Regions from separate parts of the Streptomyces sp. NPDC052910 genome, predicted to be linked through region 1. Evidence: predicted binding sites of a transcription regulator. Region 1 holds the regulator's gene; the other holds the start of a gene.
What was found. The regulator HspR, encoded in region 1, represses chaperone genes until heat shock. The targets are predictions, from matches to a motif close to TTGAGNNNNNNNNNCTCAA.
Positions count from the first base shown of each region.

Region 2: the regulator HspR is predicted to act here: its motif matches at 1,974-1,992, upstream of lon (endopeptidase La).

Region 1 covers NZ_JBVJJR010000009.1:109,427-117,201, reverse strand. The annotation lists gene dnaK (molecular chaperone DnaK) at 59-1,924, shown strand; gene grpE (nucleotide exchange factor GrpE) at 1,921-2,556, shown strand; gene dnaJ (molecular chaperone DnaJ) at 2,608-3,777, shown strand; gene ACZ6X9_RS27715 (heat shock protein transcriptional repressor HspR) at 3,783-4,253, shown strand; gene ACZ6X9_RS27710 (endonuclease domain-containing protein) at 4,479-5,516, shown strand; gene ACZ6X9_RS27705 (GNAT family N-acetyltransferase) at 5,543-6,058, opposite strand; gene ACZ6X9_RS27700 (pyridoxamine 5'-phosphate oxidase family protein) at 6,149-6,565, opposite strand; gene ACZ6X9_RS27695 (Uma2 family endonuclease) at 6,591-7,175, opposite strand; gene clpB (ATP-dependent chaperone ClpB) at 7,370-7,775, shown strand, end outside.
Region 2 covers NZ_JBVJJR010000001.1:510,052-517,826, forward strand. The annotation lists gene lon (endopeptidase La) at 1-1,951, opposite strand, end outside; gene ACZ6X9_RS02180 (SDR family oxidoreductase) at 2,230-2,940, shown strand; gene ACZ6X9_RS02185 (YfbM family protein) at 3,002-3,505, shown strand; gene ACZ6X9_RS02190 (helix-turn-helix domain-containing protein) at 3,763-4,788, opposite strand; gene ACZ6X9_RS02195 (NAD(P)-dependent oxidoreductase) at 4,948-5,823, shown strand; gene ACZ6X9_RS02200 (maleylpyruvate isomerase N-terminal domain-containing protein) at 5,835-6,434, shown strand; partial or broken gene ACZ6X9_RS02205 (rhomboid-like protein) at 7,089-7,724, opposite strand.

The DNA.
Region 1 (7,775 bases):
CCGCCATCCGTGTTGCACTCTTGAGTCTGTTCCACTCAAGTCAGTTGGAGGAATCGACATGGCACGTGCGGTCGGCATCGACCTGGGTACGACGAACTCCGTCGTCAGTGTTCTCGAGGGCGGTGAGCCCACCGTCATCACCAACGCCGAGGGCGCCAGGACCACGCCGTCCGTCGTCGCCTTCGCGAAGAACGGCGAGGTCCTGGTCGGCGAGGTCGCCAAGCGCCAGGCCGTCACCAACGTCGACAGGACCGTCCGGTCGGTCAAGCGCCACATGGGCACCGACTGGAAGATCAACCTGGACGGCAAGGACTTCAACCCGCAGCAGATGAGCGCCTTCATCCTGCAGAAGCTGAAGCGGGACGCCGAGGCGTACCTGGGCGAGAAGGTCACGGACGCGGTCATCACCGTCCCGGCGTACTTCAACGACTCCGAGCGTCAGGCCACCAAGGAGGCCGGTGAGATCGCGGGCCTCAACGTCCTGCGCATCGTCAACGAGCCCACCGCGGCCGCCCTGGCCTACGGCCTCGACAAGGACGACCAGACCATTCTCGTCTTCGACCTCGGTGGCGGCACCTTCGACGTGTCGCTGCTGGAGATCGGTGACGGCGTCGTCGAGGTGAAGGCCACCAACGGTGACAACCACCTCGGTGGTGACGACTGGGACCAGCGCGTCGTCGACTACCTGGTCAAGCAGTTCCAGAACGGTCACGGCGTCGACCTGTCCAAGGACAAGATGGCCCTCCAGCGCCTCCGCGAGGCCGCCGAGAAGGCCAAGATCGAGCTGTCCTCGTCCACCGAGACCACGATCAACCTGCCCTACATCACGGCCTCCGCCGAGGGCCCGCTGCACCTGGACGAGAAGCTCACCCGCGCCCAGTTCCAGCAGCTCACCGCGGACCTCCTGGAGCGCTGCAAGACCCCGTTCCACAACGTCATCAAGGACGCGGGCATCGCCCTCTCCGAGATCGACCACGTGGTCCTCGTCGGCGGCTCCACCCGCATGCCCGCCGTCGCCGAGCTCGTCAAGGAGCTGACCGGCGGCCGCGAGGCCAACAAGGGCGTCAACCCGGACGAGGTCGTCGCCATCGGCGCCTCGCTCCAGGCCGGTGTCCTCAAGGGCGAGGTCAAGGACGTCCTGCTGCTCGACGTCACCCCGCTGTCCCTCGGCATCGAGACCAAGGGCGGCATCATGACCAAGCTGATCGAGCGCAACACCACGATTCCGACCAAGCGCTCCGAGATCTTCACGACGGCCGAGGACAACCAGCCGTCCGTGCAGATCCAGGTCTACCAGGGCGAGCGCGAGATCGCGGCGTACAACAAGAAGCTCGGCATGTTCGAGCTGACCGGTCTGCCCCCGGCCCCGCGCGGCGTCCCGCAGATCGAGGTCACCTTCGACATCGACGCCAACGGCATCATGCACGTGGCCGCGAAGGACCTCGGCACGGGCAAGGAGCAGAAGATGACCGTCACCGGCGGCTCCTCGCTGCCGAAGGACGAGGTCGACCGGATGCGCGAGGAGGCCGAGAAGTACGCGGAGGAGGACCACAAGCGCCGCGAGGCCGCCGAGACCCGCAACCAGGCCGAGCAGCTCGTCTACCAGACGGAGAAGTTCCTCAAGGACAACGCGGACAAGGTCCCCGGTGACGTCAAGACCGAGGTCGAGACCGCCGTCGCCGAGCTGAAGGAGAAGCTCAAGGGCGAGGATTCCGCCGAGATCCGCACCGCGTCCGAGAAGGTCGCCGCCGTCAGCCAGAAGCTCGGCCAGGCCCTCTACGCCGACGCGCAGGCCGCCCAGGGTGCCCCGGGCGCCGAGGGTGCCGCCGGCGCCGGTGCGGGCCAGCAGGCCAAGGCCGACGACGACGTCGTCGACGCCGAGATCGTCGACGAGGACAAGCCGAAGGGCGGTGCGTCGGCGTGACGGAGGAGACCCCGGGCTTCGACGAAAAGCCTGAAGGCACTCCCTCCGACGACTCGGCCGACGAGAAGGGCGCCGGTCCCGCCGACAAGGCGGGCCCGGCCCCGGCCGGGGAGGAGCTGGTCGAGGTAGGCCTCCAGGCGCAACTGGACCAGGCGCAGGCCGCGCTCAACGAGCGCACCGCCGACCTCCAGCGGCTCCAGGCGGAGTACCAGAACTACCGCCGGCGCGTCGAGCGCGACCGGGTGCAGGTCAAGGAGGTCGCCGTGGCGAACCTCCTGTCGGAACTGCTCCCCACGCTCGACGACATCGGCCGCGCCCGTGACCACGGCGAGCTCGTCGGCGGCTTCAAGTCCGTCGCCGAGTCCCTGGAGACGGTCGTGGCGAAGATGGGCCTCCAGCAGTTCGGCAAGGAGGGCGAGCCCTTCGACCCGCTGATCCACGAAGCCCTGATGCACAGCTACGCGCCGGACGTCACCGAGACGACGTGCGTGCAGATCCTGCAGCCGGGGTATCGCATCGGCGAGCGCACGATCCGCCCCGCGCGGGTCGCCGTCGCCGAGCCGCAGCCGGGCGCCCAGGGCAAGGCCGAGGGCGAGTCGGACGAGGAGAGCGGTGGCCCGGACGAGGGCTGACGCGATGACGCACGGCACTGACCGCACGCACCGGGAGGAGGGACGCCGGGGATGAGCACCAAGGACTTCGTGGAGAAGGACTACTACAAGGTCCTCGGCGTGCCCAAGGACGCGGCCGAGGCCGACATCAAGAAGGCGTACCGGAAGCTCGCCCGCGAGTTCCACCCGGACGCCAACAAGGGCGACGCCTCGGCCGAGGAGCGGTTCAAGGAGATCTCCGAGGCGTACGACGTCCTCGCGGATCCCAAGCGCCGCAAGGAATACGACGAGGCGCGGGCGCTCTTCGGCAATGGTGGCTTCCGGCCCGGTCCGGGTGGTGCCGGCGGCTCCTTCAACTTCGACCTGGGCGACCTCTTCGGGGGCGCCCAGGGCGGGGCGGGGGCCGGTGGCTTCGGCGGCGGACTGGGCGATGTCTTCGGCGGCCTGTTCAACCGCGGCGGCACCACGCGCACCCAGCCGCGCCGCGGGCAGGACATCGAGTCCGAGGTGACGCTCAGCTTCACCGAGGCGGTGGACGGGGCCACGGTCCCGCTGCGGATGTCCTCCTCGGCGGCCTGCAAGGCGTGCTCCGGCACCGGCGACAAGGCCGGCACCCCGCGGGTCTGCCCGACCTGCGTGGGCACCGGCCAGGTGTCGCGCGGCGCCGGCGGCGGCTTCTCGCTCACCGACCCCTGCCCGGACTGCAAGGGCCGCGGGCTGATCCCCGAGAACCCCTGTGACGTCTGCAAGGGCAGCGGCCGGGCCACCTCCTCCCGCACCATGCAGGTCCGGATCCCGGCGGGCGTCTCCGACGGCCAGCGGATCCGGCTGCGCGGCAAGGGAGCACCGGGCGAGCGCGGCGGGCCCAACGGCGACCTGTACGTCGTGGTGCACGTCGGCACGCACCCGGTCTTCGGACGCAAGGGCGACAACCTCACGGTCACCGTGCCCGTCACCTTCCCGGAGGCGGCGCTCGGCGGCGAGGTGAAGGTGCCCACCCTCGGCGGACCGCCGGTCACCCTGCGGATCCCGCCGGGCACGCCCAACGGACGCACCATGCGGGCCCGCGGCAAGGGCGCGGTCCGCAAGGACGGCACCCGCGGCGACCTGCTGGTCACCGTGGAGGTCGTGGTTCCCAAGGATCTCGACGACAAGGCCAGGGACGCCCTGGAGACCTTCCGCGACGCCACGGCGGGTGAGGACCCGCGCGCGGAGCTGTTCCGGGCGGCGAAGGGAGAGTGACCGTGATGAACGGCGACGGCCGCACCCGTCGGCGCTTCGAACCCGCTCAGCCGTACGAGCTGACCGATGAGTCGCCCGTGTACGTCATCTCGGTCGCGGCTCAGCTCTCGGGCCTGCACCCGCAGACCCTGCGCCAGTACGACCGCCTCGGCCTGGTCTCGCCCGACCGCACGGCCGGGCGCGGCCGCCGCTACTCGGCCCGTGACATCCAACTGCTCCGGCAGGTGCAGCAGTTGTCGCAGGACGAGGGCATCAACCTGGCCGGCATCAAGCGCATCATCGAGCTGGAGAACCAGGTGGCCGCGCTGTCGGCGCGGGTCGCCGAGCTCCAGTCCGTCGTCGACGGCGCCGCCGCCGCGATGCGGCAGCGCGAGGCGGCGGTGCACGCCTCGTACCGGCGGGACCTGGTCCCGTACCAGGAGATGCAGCAGACGAGTGCGCTGGTCGTCTGGCATCCGCCGAAGCGGGAGCGCTGATCCGTCCGTTCCCCGGGAGCCCGTGAGAGGCCCACCGCCCGTGAGGGAGGTGGGCCTCTTCGCTGTGTCCGCCGGTGTTCCGCCGGTGTTTTCGGGGGGTTGGGCTGCTTGCGGGGGCGGGCGCTTGGCGTGGGGCGATTTCCCGGGGCTGCGTGAACGTTTCTCCCACAGGGGGTTTTCCACAGGGCTGGTGGCCGCTCTCGAAGACCGTCACACTCAGTGAGTATGAGTGCGAAAAAGTGCGGAGAGTCACGGAAGCGGGCGGCGGTGGCGGCGGTGGGGGCGTTGGCGGGAGAGCAGCGGGGTGTGGTGGCGCTGGCCCAGGCGGAACGACTGGGCTGGTCCCGGTCCGGGCTGCGGAGCCGGCTGCGGAGGGACGGCTGGCGGACCGTGTGCCCCGGGGTGTTCGCCGAGCCGGGGCGGACGATCGGGCTGTGGGAGCGGTTGTGGGCGTATCAACTGGCCCGGCCCGAGCTGGTGGTCAGCCACTGGGCGGCGGCGGTGGTGCACGGGATCGAGCGGCGGGCGGCGCGGCCGGAGTTCATCGGACCGGGCGGGGGCGGCCTGCCCGCCGGCCGGGGAGCGCTGCACCGGCTGCGGCTCCGGCCGGACGAGGTGACGCTCCGGGACGGGCTGGCCGTGACGACGGTCCCGCGCACCCTGGCCGACCTCTTACGGGCCGGGCCGCGGGATGACGCGCTGGTGGCGGTGGAGTCCGCGGTGAGCCGCCGGCCCGACGGCGACGGGGGTTCGCGCGGGCCGCTCACCGTCCTCGACGCCGTCCGGGACGCGGTGCGGGACGGTGCGGGGATGCGCGGGGGGAGACGGGCCCTGGACTGGCTGGCCCTCGCCGACGAGCGGGCGGGCTCCCCGGCGGAGACGATCGCCCGGCTGCGGATGCACGACGCGGGACTGCACCCGGAATCGCAGGCCGAGTTGGCGCTTCCCGGCGGGCGCAGGGTGTATCCGGACTTCTTCTTCAGGGGCCGGGGCCTGGTGGTGGAGATCGAGGGTTACGCCTGGCACGGCGACCGGGCCCGGCACCAGCGGGACACCACCCGGTACAACGAGCTGGTGCGCTGCCCCGAGGTACGGCGGGTCCTCCGGTTCACGGCCGACGACGTCTTCCTCCGACCGGTGACGATGGTCCGGACCGTCCGGCGGGCCTTGGAAACCGCTGGAGGCGCTGGAGGCGCTGGAGGCGTTGGGAGTGCGGCGCATGTGGGGAGCGGGGTGACGGTGGGATGGGGGCCGGCTTCGTGAGGCGGTGGAGCCACCGGGTGCGACGACTACTCGGGCGGCGGGGTGGCACCTCGCCCGGGCCGAGAGGCGGCGCTTCGGGGGAGCCGAGGGGCGGCGCCCCGGGTGAGGTCCAGAGTCAGGACGATCTCGCCGTCCTCCAGGTCGCCCGTCTCGCCGAAGCCCGCCGCGCGGTAGAGGCGGAAGGCGACGTGGTTGCCGGGGACGACGGTCAGCCGGACGCGGGTGTGGCCGGCCGCCCGGACGCGGCCGAGGACGGCGGCGAGGCCGGCGTGGCCGAGTCGACGGCCCTGGAAGCGGTGGTCGATCATGTACCGGCAGAGCGTGACGGTCCCGGGAGCCTCGTCCACCGGCTTCAGGAGGGCGAACCCGATCAGCTCCGAGCCCTGGCGGAGCGCGAGCGGCTCCGCCGCCGGGCAGGCCCACGCGTCCGCCAGCGAGCGGACGTTCGGGGCGACGTAGTCGCGCTGGCCGGGCAGGACGTCGAGGGCTATCACCGCCTCGTAGGTGTCGGCGGTGACGGGCTCGCAGTGCACGGGAACCATGCGGGGCATCCTAAATCGCGGGCCGGCGTGGCGCGGCGGCGATATCGGGCGATGTTCAACTCCGGGGAGAGGGTGCGGAATTGCGGGCCTTCAGGAGATGCGCTGGGAACCCATCGCGCGGCTGACCGCGATCTCGATCAGGACGCGGTCGGGGTTGGGCTCCGGGGTCCGCTCATAGCGTTCGGCGTACCGGGCGACCGCGTCGGCGATGGCGTCCGGCTCCGTGCGGACGACGGCCGTGCCTTCCAGGGTGGCCCACTGCCCGCCCGGAGCGACCTGGCAGAGCGCGACGCGGAGGCCGTCCGGGCCGGCGGCGAGGATGTTGCCGACCTTGACGCTCTGCTTGCGGGTGATCACCCGGGCTATGCGTGCCTCCGGGTCGAACGTGGCACCCACCGGCACGACGTGCGGTGTGCCGTTGCGGCGGAGGGTGGTGAGGGTCGGGAAATGGCGCTCGCGCCAGAACGCGACATAGGCGTCCGGCAGGTTGTGGAGGTCGTAGGCCATGGCCGCCAGGGTAGTGGGCCGGGGCTCAGAGGAAATCGGTGGTGTCGAGATCGAAGTCGAAGGGAGCGGGGAGGGGGAGCGACTTGCCGAAGGGGACGCTGTGCACTTCCGCGTAGTCCTCCCGCGCCGGCTCGGCGAAGAGGGTCACCGTGCTCTCGTCGCGGTCCACGAGGAGGTAGAGGGGAATGGCTGCGCGGGCGTAGCAGTGGCGCTTGGCGGTGCGGTCGCGCTCGGACCTGGTGCTGGTCACCTCCACGACAAGAGCGACGCCGTCGGGAGGCATCCAGTCGGGGGCGCCGCGGAAGAGGTTGAGCTCCTCGGGTGTGAACGTCGCGTCGGGGATCGCGTAGTTCTTGGGGCACAGGCCACCGCGAGGGAGCTTCAGTCCCTTGTTGCCGGAGACGTCCATCTCTGTGGCCGACTTGCGCAGGATCTGCCTGACGAGACGGCTGAAGGCATGCTCGTGATTGCCATCCGGTGCCGGTGACACAACGATCTCCCCCTCGATGAGCTGTGCCCGGAACCCCTCAGGGGTCTCCAGGTTCAGGAAGTAGTCCAGGAGGGTCTCTTCCGGCGTCATAAGCCCTGGCTCTTGTGCCATGGCCGTCATGCTGCACCTCCCCGTGGTCGAACGCCAGCATCGCCCCCTCCCACCGGTGGCGGGCCGTTTCGTCGTACCGGTTCACTCGCAAGAGGGGGAGTCCGGGCGGACTACCGGGGCAAGGGTTGAGTGGAATAGACTCAACTTATCGCACGTTGATGGAAGCAGGACGTAGCAGCGAACCCGAGGAGGAGCTCCCCGTCGTGGATGCCGAGCTGACCAACAAGAGCCGTGAGGCGCTGAGCGCCGCCCATGAGCGGGCCGTGTCGGCCGGGCATGCCGATATGACCCCCGCCCACCTGCTGCTGGCCCTGCTGGCCGGGCAGGAGAACGAGAACCTGCTCGACCTGCTGGCCGCCGTGGAGGCGGACGCCGCCGTGCTGCGTGGCGGTGCCGAGCGGGTGCTGGCCGGGTTGCCGAGCGTGCAGGGGTCGACCGTGGCGCCGCCTCAGCCCACCCGAGAGTTGCAGGCCGTACTGGTGGACGCCGGGGAGCGGGCCCGGGACCTGGGGGACGAGTACGTCTCCACCGAGCACCTGCTGATCGGACTCGCCGCGAAGGGCGGCCGGATCGCCGAGCTGCTGGAGCAGCAGCGGGCCTCCGCCAAGC
Region 2 (7,775 bases), on a different contig from region 1:
TGAGGGTCAGCCCGGCGGCGCCCGTCTCCGGGTCGGCGAGGGACGCCTCGACGAAGAGGACGTCGCCGCCCGCGCCGGTGACGGCCAGACCGGTGGCCACGCCCGGGACGGAGGTGCGCCGCTCGGCCGGGTCCTGAGCGGACTCGGGCGTGTGGTGCGGCCGGCCGATCAGCGGGCGGAGTTCGTCCGCGCCGATCGCGAAGGGCAGTTCCCGCTCCCCGAGTTCGTGCTTCGCCGCGACCTTGCGGAGCAGCCGGGCCAGGTACCGCTCCAGGGTGCGGACGCCCGCCTCGCGGGTGTACTCGCCGGCGAGCCGGCGCAGCGCCGCGTCGTCCACCGTGACCTCGCCGGGCTCCAGGCCCGCCCGCTCCCGTTGCCGGGGCAGCAGGTGGTCGCGGGCGATGACGACCTTTTCGTCCTCGGTGTAGCCGTCGAGGCGGACGAGCTCCATCCGGTCGAGCAGGGGCTGCGGGATGGCTTCCAGGACGTTGGCGGTGGCGAGGAAGACCACGTCGGAGAGGTCGAGTTCGACCTCCAGGTAGTGGTCGCGGAAGGTGTGGTTCTGCGCGGGGTCGAGGACCTCCAGGAGCGCCGCGGCGGGGTCGCCGCGGAAGTCGGAGCCGACCTTGTCGATCTCGTCGAGGAGGACGACCGGGTTCATCGAACCGGCCTCCTTGACGGCGCGCACGATACGGCCGGGGAGCGCGCCGACGTACGTACGCCGGTGGCCGCGGATCTCCGCCTCGTCCCGGACACCGCCGAGCGCCACCCGGACGAACTCCCGCCCCATGGCCTTGGCGACACTCTCGCCGAGCGACGTCTTCCCGACGCCGGGCGGCCCGACGAGCGCGAGCACCGCGCCCCCGCGCCGTCCCCCGATCACGCCCAGCCCCCGGTCGGCGCGCCGCTTGCGCACGGCCAGGTACTCGGTGATCCGCTCCTTGACGTCGTCCAGGCCCGCGTGGTCCGCGTCGAGCACGGCCCGGGCGCCCGGGATGTCGTACGAGTCCTCGGTGCGCCGGTTCCACGGCATCTCCAGGACGGTGTCGAGCCAGGTGCGGATCCAGCCGCTCTCGGGGCTCTGGTCGGAGGCCCGCTCCAGCTTGTCGACCTCCTTCAGGGCCACCTCCCGTACCTTCTCCGGCAGGTCGGCGGCCTCCACCCGGGACCGGTAGTCGTCGGACTCGCCGCCCGGCTCCCCGTTGAGCTCGGCCAGCTCCTTGCGGACGGCCTCCAACTGGCGGCGGAGCAGGAACTCGCGCTGCTGCTTGTCGACGCCCTCCTGGACGTCCTTGGCGATGGACTCGGCGACGTCCTGCTCGGCGAGGTGGTCACCGAGCTGCTTCACGGCGAGCCTCAGCCGCGCGACCGGGTCGGCGGTCTCCAGCAGCTCGACGCGCTGGGCGACGGTGAGGAAGGGCGAGTAGCCGGAGTTGTCGGCGAGCTGGGCGGGGTCGTCGATCTGCTGGACGCGGTCCACCACCTGCCATGCGCCGCGCTTGCGGAGCCAACTGGTGGCGAGCGCCTTGTACTCCTTCATCAGCTCGGTGACGGCGCCCGGCAGCGGATCGGGGGTGACCTCCTCGACGGCCGTGCCCTCCACCCAGAGCGCGGCACCCGGCCCGGTGGTCCCGGCCCCGATCCGCACTCGGCGGACACCGCGGATGAGGGCGCCCGGATCCCCGTCGGAGAGCCGGCCGACCTGCTCCACCGTGCCCAGGGTGCCGATGCCCGCATAGGTGCCGTCGACGCGCGGGACGAGCAGCACGCGCGGCTTCCCGCCGCCTCGCGCCCCACCCTGCGCCGCGGCTTGCGCCGCCTCGACGGCCGCGCGCACCTCGGAGTCGGTCAGATCCAGCGGAACGACCATCCCCGGCAGGACGACCTCGTCGTCGAGCGGCAGCACGGGCAGGGTCAGTGACGCATTGCTGTCAACGGCCTCAGCAGCCATGATCTCCCCTTCGGCAGGCAAGTTGAGCTCTGCTGACTCAATGCTTCTGAGCTCAGGGATGTTCCCCGCTTCTTGTTCGCTGTGAGCGATCAGCCGACTCGCGCGCGGCGGCGGGCCGGTCACCTCCACCGGCCGTGGGGTCACGAGGACACCGCGACGGTTCGCGAGGACTACGTCCGAGGACGCAGCCCTGCTGCGCCGCGGGCCTGATCCGCGGGCGCGGGATGACGGCATAGCGTTCCGTCCGGGTCATGGACCGTCCGCACAGGGGAGAGAACATGAACACCGCCGCCGCACCGGTATCGCTGGTCACCGGCGCCAACCGGGGAATCGGCCGGGAGACGGCACGTCAGCTCGCGGCGCTGGGCCACACCGTCCTGCTGTGCGCCCGCCGCCCGGAGAAGGCCGAGCAGGCCGTCGCCGATCTGGCCCCCGGGGTCTCCGGCAGGCTGCTGCCCTGCCGGCTGGACGTGACCGACGCCGACGGCGTCCGTGCCCTCGCCGGCCGGGTGGAGGAAGAGTTCGGGCGCCTCGACGTCCTCGTCAACAACGCCGCCATCGACTACGACATCGGCCGGCGCGCCGTCTCCGCCGACCTCGACGACGTCCGGCACACCCTGGAGACCAACCTCTTCGGCCCCTGGCGCACCACGCAGGCGTTCCTGCCGCTGCTGCGCCGTTCGCCCCACCCCCGCCTGGTGAACGTCTCCAGCGAGGCCGGGTCCCTGGAGCGCATGTCCGGGGGAACCCCGGCCTACGGAGTCTCGAAGGCGGCCCTCAACGCCCTCACCCGCAAGCTCGCCGACGAACTGGGCGCCGAACGGATTTTGGTCAACGCCGTCTGTCCGGGCTGGATCGCCACCGACATGGGCGGCCCGGGCGGAGGTCCCGTCGAGCGGGGCGCCGCCAGTGTCGTCTGGGCCGCCACCCTGCCCGATTCCGGTCCCACCGGCGGCTTCTTCCGGGAAGGCCGGCCTCTGGCCTGGTAGGAGCGCGGGCGGACGCGCAGGCCGGAGCCCGTTGTCAGTGGTCGCCCCTACGCTCTGGAACATGGGAATGACCGGTCAGTACCTGCGTCTCGCACCCGCCGACTACGCCCGCGCCCTCGCCGACCCGCGCTGGGCCGTGAACCACGCCTACGGCTGCCTCGACGCCGAACCCGTGGAGCAGCCGGAGCCCGCGGCGGCCCGGGCCCTCGACACGGACAAGATGTGGCACGGGCTGGCCTTCCTGCTGGACCGCGTCGACTTCCCGGTGGACGTCGTCTTCGGCGAGGAGCCGGTCCCCGGCGCGGGCGACTGGGGGTGCGGGCCGCCGCGCCACCTGTCCCCCGCCCGGGTGGCGGAGGCCGCCGCCGCGCTGGCCCGGATACCCTCGGACCGGCTCCTGGAGGGAGTCGGTCCGGCCGACCTGGCCCGGGAGGAGATCTACCCGACGTTGGTGTGGGAGCGCGGTGAGTCGCTGCGGTACATCACCGCCGAGTACGAGCGGCTGGTGCCGTTCTTCGGGGCCGCGGCCCGGGAGGGGGACGGCATGTTTCTGTGGATCCATTAGCGGTTGAACCCATTTGCCGATGACTGGATCCACTTGCGGTGGAACCACTTGCGGTGGGATCCGGCAGTGGCTGGAGTGGCTGGACCGCGCCGGCGGCCCGGTCGGTCGGCCGGCCGCCGGATCCGCCGGCGCCGGTCTCGGGCCCGTTCGCCGACCCCTGATCCGTCAGCCCGGCCCCGTCAACCGGGTTGCGGGTGCGTCCGGTTCGGGCCACCGGCCGGGCCCGTCCGTCCGTCCGTCCGTCCGTCCGTCAGACACTACGCCCGCACGGCAGCCGGCCCTGACGTCCGGCGCGGCCTGGCGGGCCGCCCGCCGTGCCCGGGGAAGGCCCGGCGGTAGTCCGTCGGAGTGACGCCGAAGTGCAGCGTGAAGTGGCGGCGCAGGTTGGCGGCCGTACCCAGGCCGCTCAGTTGGCCCACCCGTTCCACCGGGAGCGCGGTGGCCTCCAGGAGCGACTGGGCGCGGGCCAACCGCTGGGAGAGGAGCCACTGGAGGGGGGTGGTGCCGGTGGCGGCCTGGAGGCGGCGGAAGAAGGTGCGGGGGCTCATGCCCGCGCGGGCGGCCAAGTCGTCGACGGTGAGCGGCTCGTCGAGGCGCTCGGTCGCCCACTGCAGGACGGGCGCCAGGCCGTCGTCACCGGTCTCGGGGACGGCCACCTGGACGAACTGGGCCTGCCCGCCGGGCCGGTGCGCGGGGACGACGAGCCGCCGGGCGAGCTGGTTGGCGACGTGGGCGCCCAGGTCGCGGCGGACGAGGTGGAGGCAGAGGTCGAGACCGGCCGTGACGCCGGCGCTGGTGAGGACGTCGCCGTCGTCCACATAGAGCACCGAGTCGTCCACCGTCACCTCGGGATGGCGGCGGGCCAGGGCCTCGGTGTGCATCCAGTGGGCGGTCGCCCGGCGGCCGTCGAGGATTCCCGCGGCGGCCAGGGCGAAGGCTCCGGCGCACAGGGAGACCATCCGCGCGCCCCGGTCGGCGGCGCGTCGCAGCGCGCGCAGGAGCTCGTCCGGCAGTTCGCGCTCCCCGTCCACACACGCCTCGGGGACGGACGGAATGATCACGGTGTCGGCGCCGTCCAGCCCCTCCGGCCCGTAGGGCGTCCGGAGGGTGAAGCCGAGCGGGCCGGGCGGCGGCTGGTCCGGGGACGGGCCCGCGGCACACAGCCGCAAGTCGTACCAGGGGTCGGCGAGATCGGGGTGCGGGATCCCGAAGACGGTGCAGACCACCCCCAGTTCGTACAGGTCCCAGTAGGGGACGTCGTCGTCGATCACCGCCACGGCCACGGAACCAGCGCTCATGCCGGGAAGCCTAGTGGCAGGAATTTTGCGGAGGCGGTCAGCCCTGCCACTGTCGGGGGCGCGCCCACGCTGGAAACGTAGGGGTCACCCGAGAGCACGTCCTCTCAAGTCCCAGTAATTCCCCATGAAACGGGTGACTTTTCCATGAGCACGAAGGTGACCGTCCTCGGCCTGGGCTCGATGGGCACCGCGCTGGCCGGTGCGTTCCTGGCGGCCGGCCACCGCACGACCGTCTGGAACCGCACGGCGGGCAAGGCCGCCGCCCTGGTGGAGAAGGGTGCCATCGAGGCGCCGGACGCCGCCGCGGCCGTCGCGGCGAGCCCGCTGGTGGTCGTCTGCCTCGCCACCTACGACACCGTCCACGAAGTCCTGGACCCGCTGGCCGGCGACCTGGCCGGCCGGACCGTCGTCAACCTCACCTCCGGTTCCCCGGAGCAGGCCGCCGAGGCCGCCCGCCGGGCCGAACAGCACGGCTTCCGCTACCTCGACGGCGCGATCATGACGACGCCGCCCGGCGTCGGCAACCCCGACTTCATGTTCCTCTACAGCGGCTCCCCGGAGGCCCTCGCCGAGCACCGCGCGACGCTCGCCGCGCTCGGCGACCCGGTGGACCTGGGCGCCGACGTCACCCTGGCCTCCCTCTACGACACCGCGCTGCTCGGCCTGATGTGGTCCGCGCTCGCCGGCTGGGCGCACGGCGTGGCGCTCGTCGGGACGGACGGCGAGGGCAAGGCCGCGGCCTTCACCGCGGTCGCCAACCGCTGGATGCGGGCCATCGAGGTGTTCATGAGCACCTACGCCCCGCAGGCCGACGCCCGCGACTACCCGGGCGACGACGCCACCCTCGACGTGCACCTGGCCGCCATCGGCCACCTCGTACACGCGAGTGAGGCGCGCGGGGTGGTCTCCGGCCTGCCGGAGCTCTTCCGGAACCTGGTCGCGCGGGGCATCGACGCCGGACACGGCGGCGACAGTTGGGGCCGGCTGGTGGAGTTCGTCCGGGCGGAGGGACGCGCGTGAGCACTGCGACGATGACGAGCACCGTCACCGCCCTCGACTGGGCCTCCCTGGTGACCGGCGTCGCCGAGCGGGCCACCGCCTTTCTGGACGGCCTGGCCCGGGACGCGGACTGGTCGCGGCCGGCCGGGCGGCTGGAGTGGTCCTGCCACACGACACTGGACCACCTCGCCTTGGGGATCACCGGCTACGCGGGGCTGCTCACCGCCAGGCCGCGGGACCGCTACATCACCCTGTTCGCCTCGCTCGACCCACAGGCCCCGGTCTCAGCCCGGCTGGAGGGCATCCGCGTCGCGGCGTCGTTCCTCGCCGCCGCCGTCCGGGCCGCCGCGCCCGAGGACCGGGCCTGGCACCCCTGGGGCCACTCCGACGGGCCCGGCTTCGCCGCCATGGGCGCGGTCGAGACCGTCGTCCACACCCACGACATCGCCGCCGGCCTGGGCGTCGACTGGACCCCGCCCGACGAGTTCGCCGGTCCCGCCCTCGCCCGGCTGTTCCCCGGCGTCCCGGACGACGGCGAGCCCGGCCGGGCCCTGCTCCGGGCCACCGGCCGGATCGCGCGGCCCGGGGAGCGGCATCTCGCCGAGTGGCGGTGGGACGGCACCGTCCGCTGAGCCGGTCCGGGCCGGGGCGCCCACGTCCGCCGGGGGGCGGGTGTCGGCCCGGGCGCCCGTATCCGCCGGGGGGCGGGTATTGATCTGGGCTCCCGCACGCGTCGGGAGTCGGGTACCGCTTTGGACGCCCGTATCCGCCGGGAGACGGACATCGCCCCGGACGCCCGCATCCGCCGAGAGCCGCGGATCGGCCGCGACGCGCACGTCATCAAGGAAATCCGCGGCACCCGGGACGTCCGCGGCACCGGGGACATCCTCGGCAGTCAGGTTCCCCGAGGCAACGGACACATCCGGGGCGTCCGTGGCACCCGAGGTACCCGGCACACCCCGGGTACCCGGTGCCTCCGGGACGTCCGTGGCATTCGCGACGTCCGGGATATCCGTAGAACCCGAAGCACCCGCAGCACCCGGGACGTCCGGAGCACCCGAGGCACTCGCGGCACTCGCGGCACCCAGAGTCTCCGCGGCACTCGCATCCCCCAGAGCACCCGGTTCGCTCACGGCCTCCGGGGCGTCCGTGACGCCCAGGGCGCCGGCCACGGCGACGGCCGGCGCGGGCCGGAGGGGAGTCCGCGCGGCCGGCGCCGCCGTCCGCACGTCACCGCGCAGCAGCACCTCGCAGGCGACACCCGCCAGCAGGGCGATGGGGTGCCCCCAACTGGCCAGCGGATCGGCGAGCTCGACCAGGTCCTGGGCGCACATCAGGGAGGCCGCGCCCAGCAGGCCCCACTTCCAGGGGGGCCGCTGGAGGCTCGCCAGCGCGCCGAGGCAGGCCATCAGGCCGAAGCTGATGCCGTAGTCGAGCCGGTGCAGCGAGTCGTCCGGCAGCCGGCCGGCGGCGACCGCGCCGGCCACCGGCAGCTCGGTGGCCAGGGTGGCCAGCACATGGCCGAGCAGGAAGACACCGGCCGCGCGCAGCCCGCCGACGCGCCGTTCCAGGGCGCCGAGCACCGGCGCGAACGCCCAGCCGAAGAAGGACCAGAGCCCGCCGGCGACCCACAGGGCGCTGGCGAACAGGACGACCAGCGGCCGGTCGGCGAGGTGGGCCGCGTCGGTGCTGGAGTCGCGGAGCAGTTGGTTGACGGTGCTCTCGTCGCCGAGCTCGGCGTAGACCGCGGTGCCGAGCAGGACGAGGCCGTAGCAGAAGGTGAAGGGCGTGGCCCGGGGGGTGGGGACCAACTGCCGCAGGCCGTCGAGCCGGGCTCGGCGCGGGCGCGCGCGGAACCGTCCGGTGGCGGTGCCGTCGGCCGGCGCGGGGGCGCCCGCCTCGGCGGGATCAGCGGCGGTCACTCGGCCGGGCTCCCTTCCGTGGTCGTTCCCGGGCGAAGCCCGGGCCTTCCC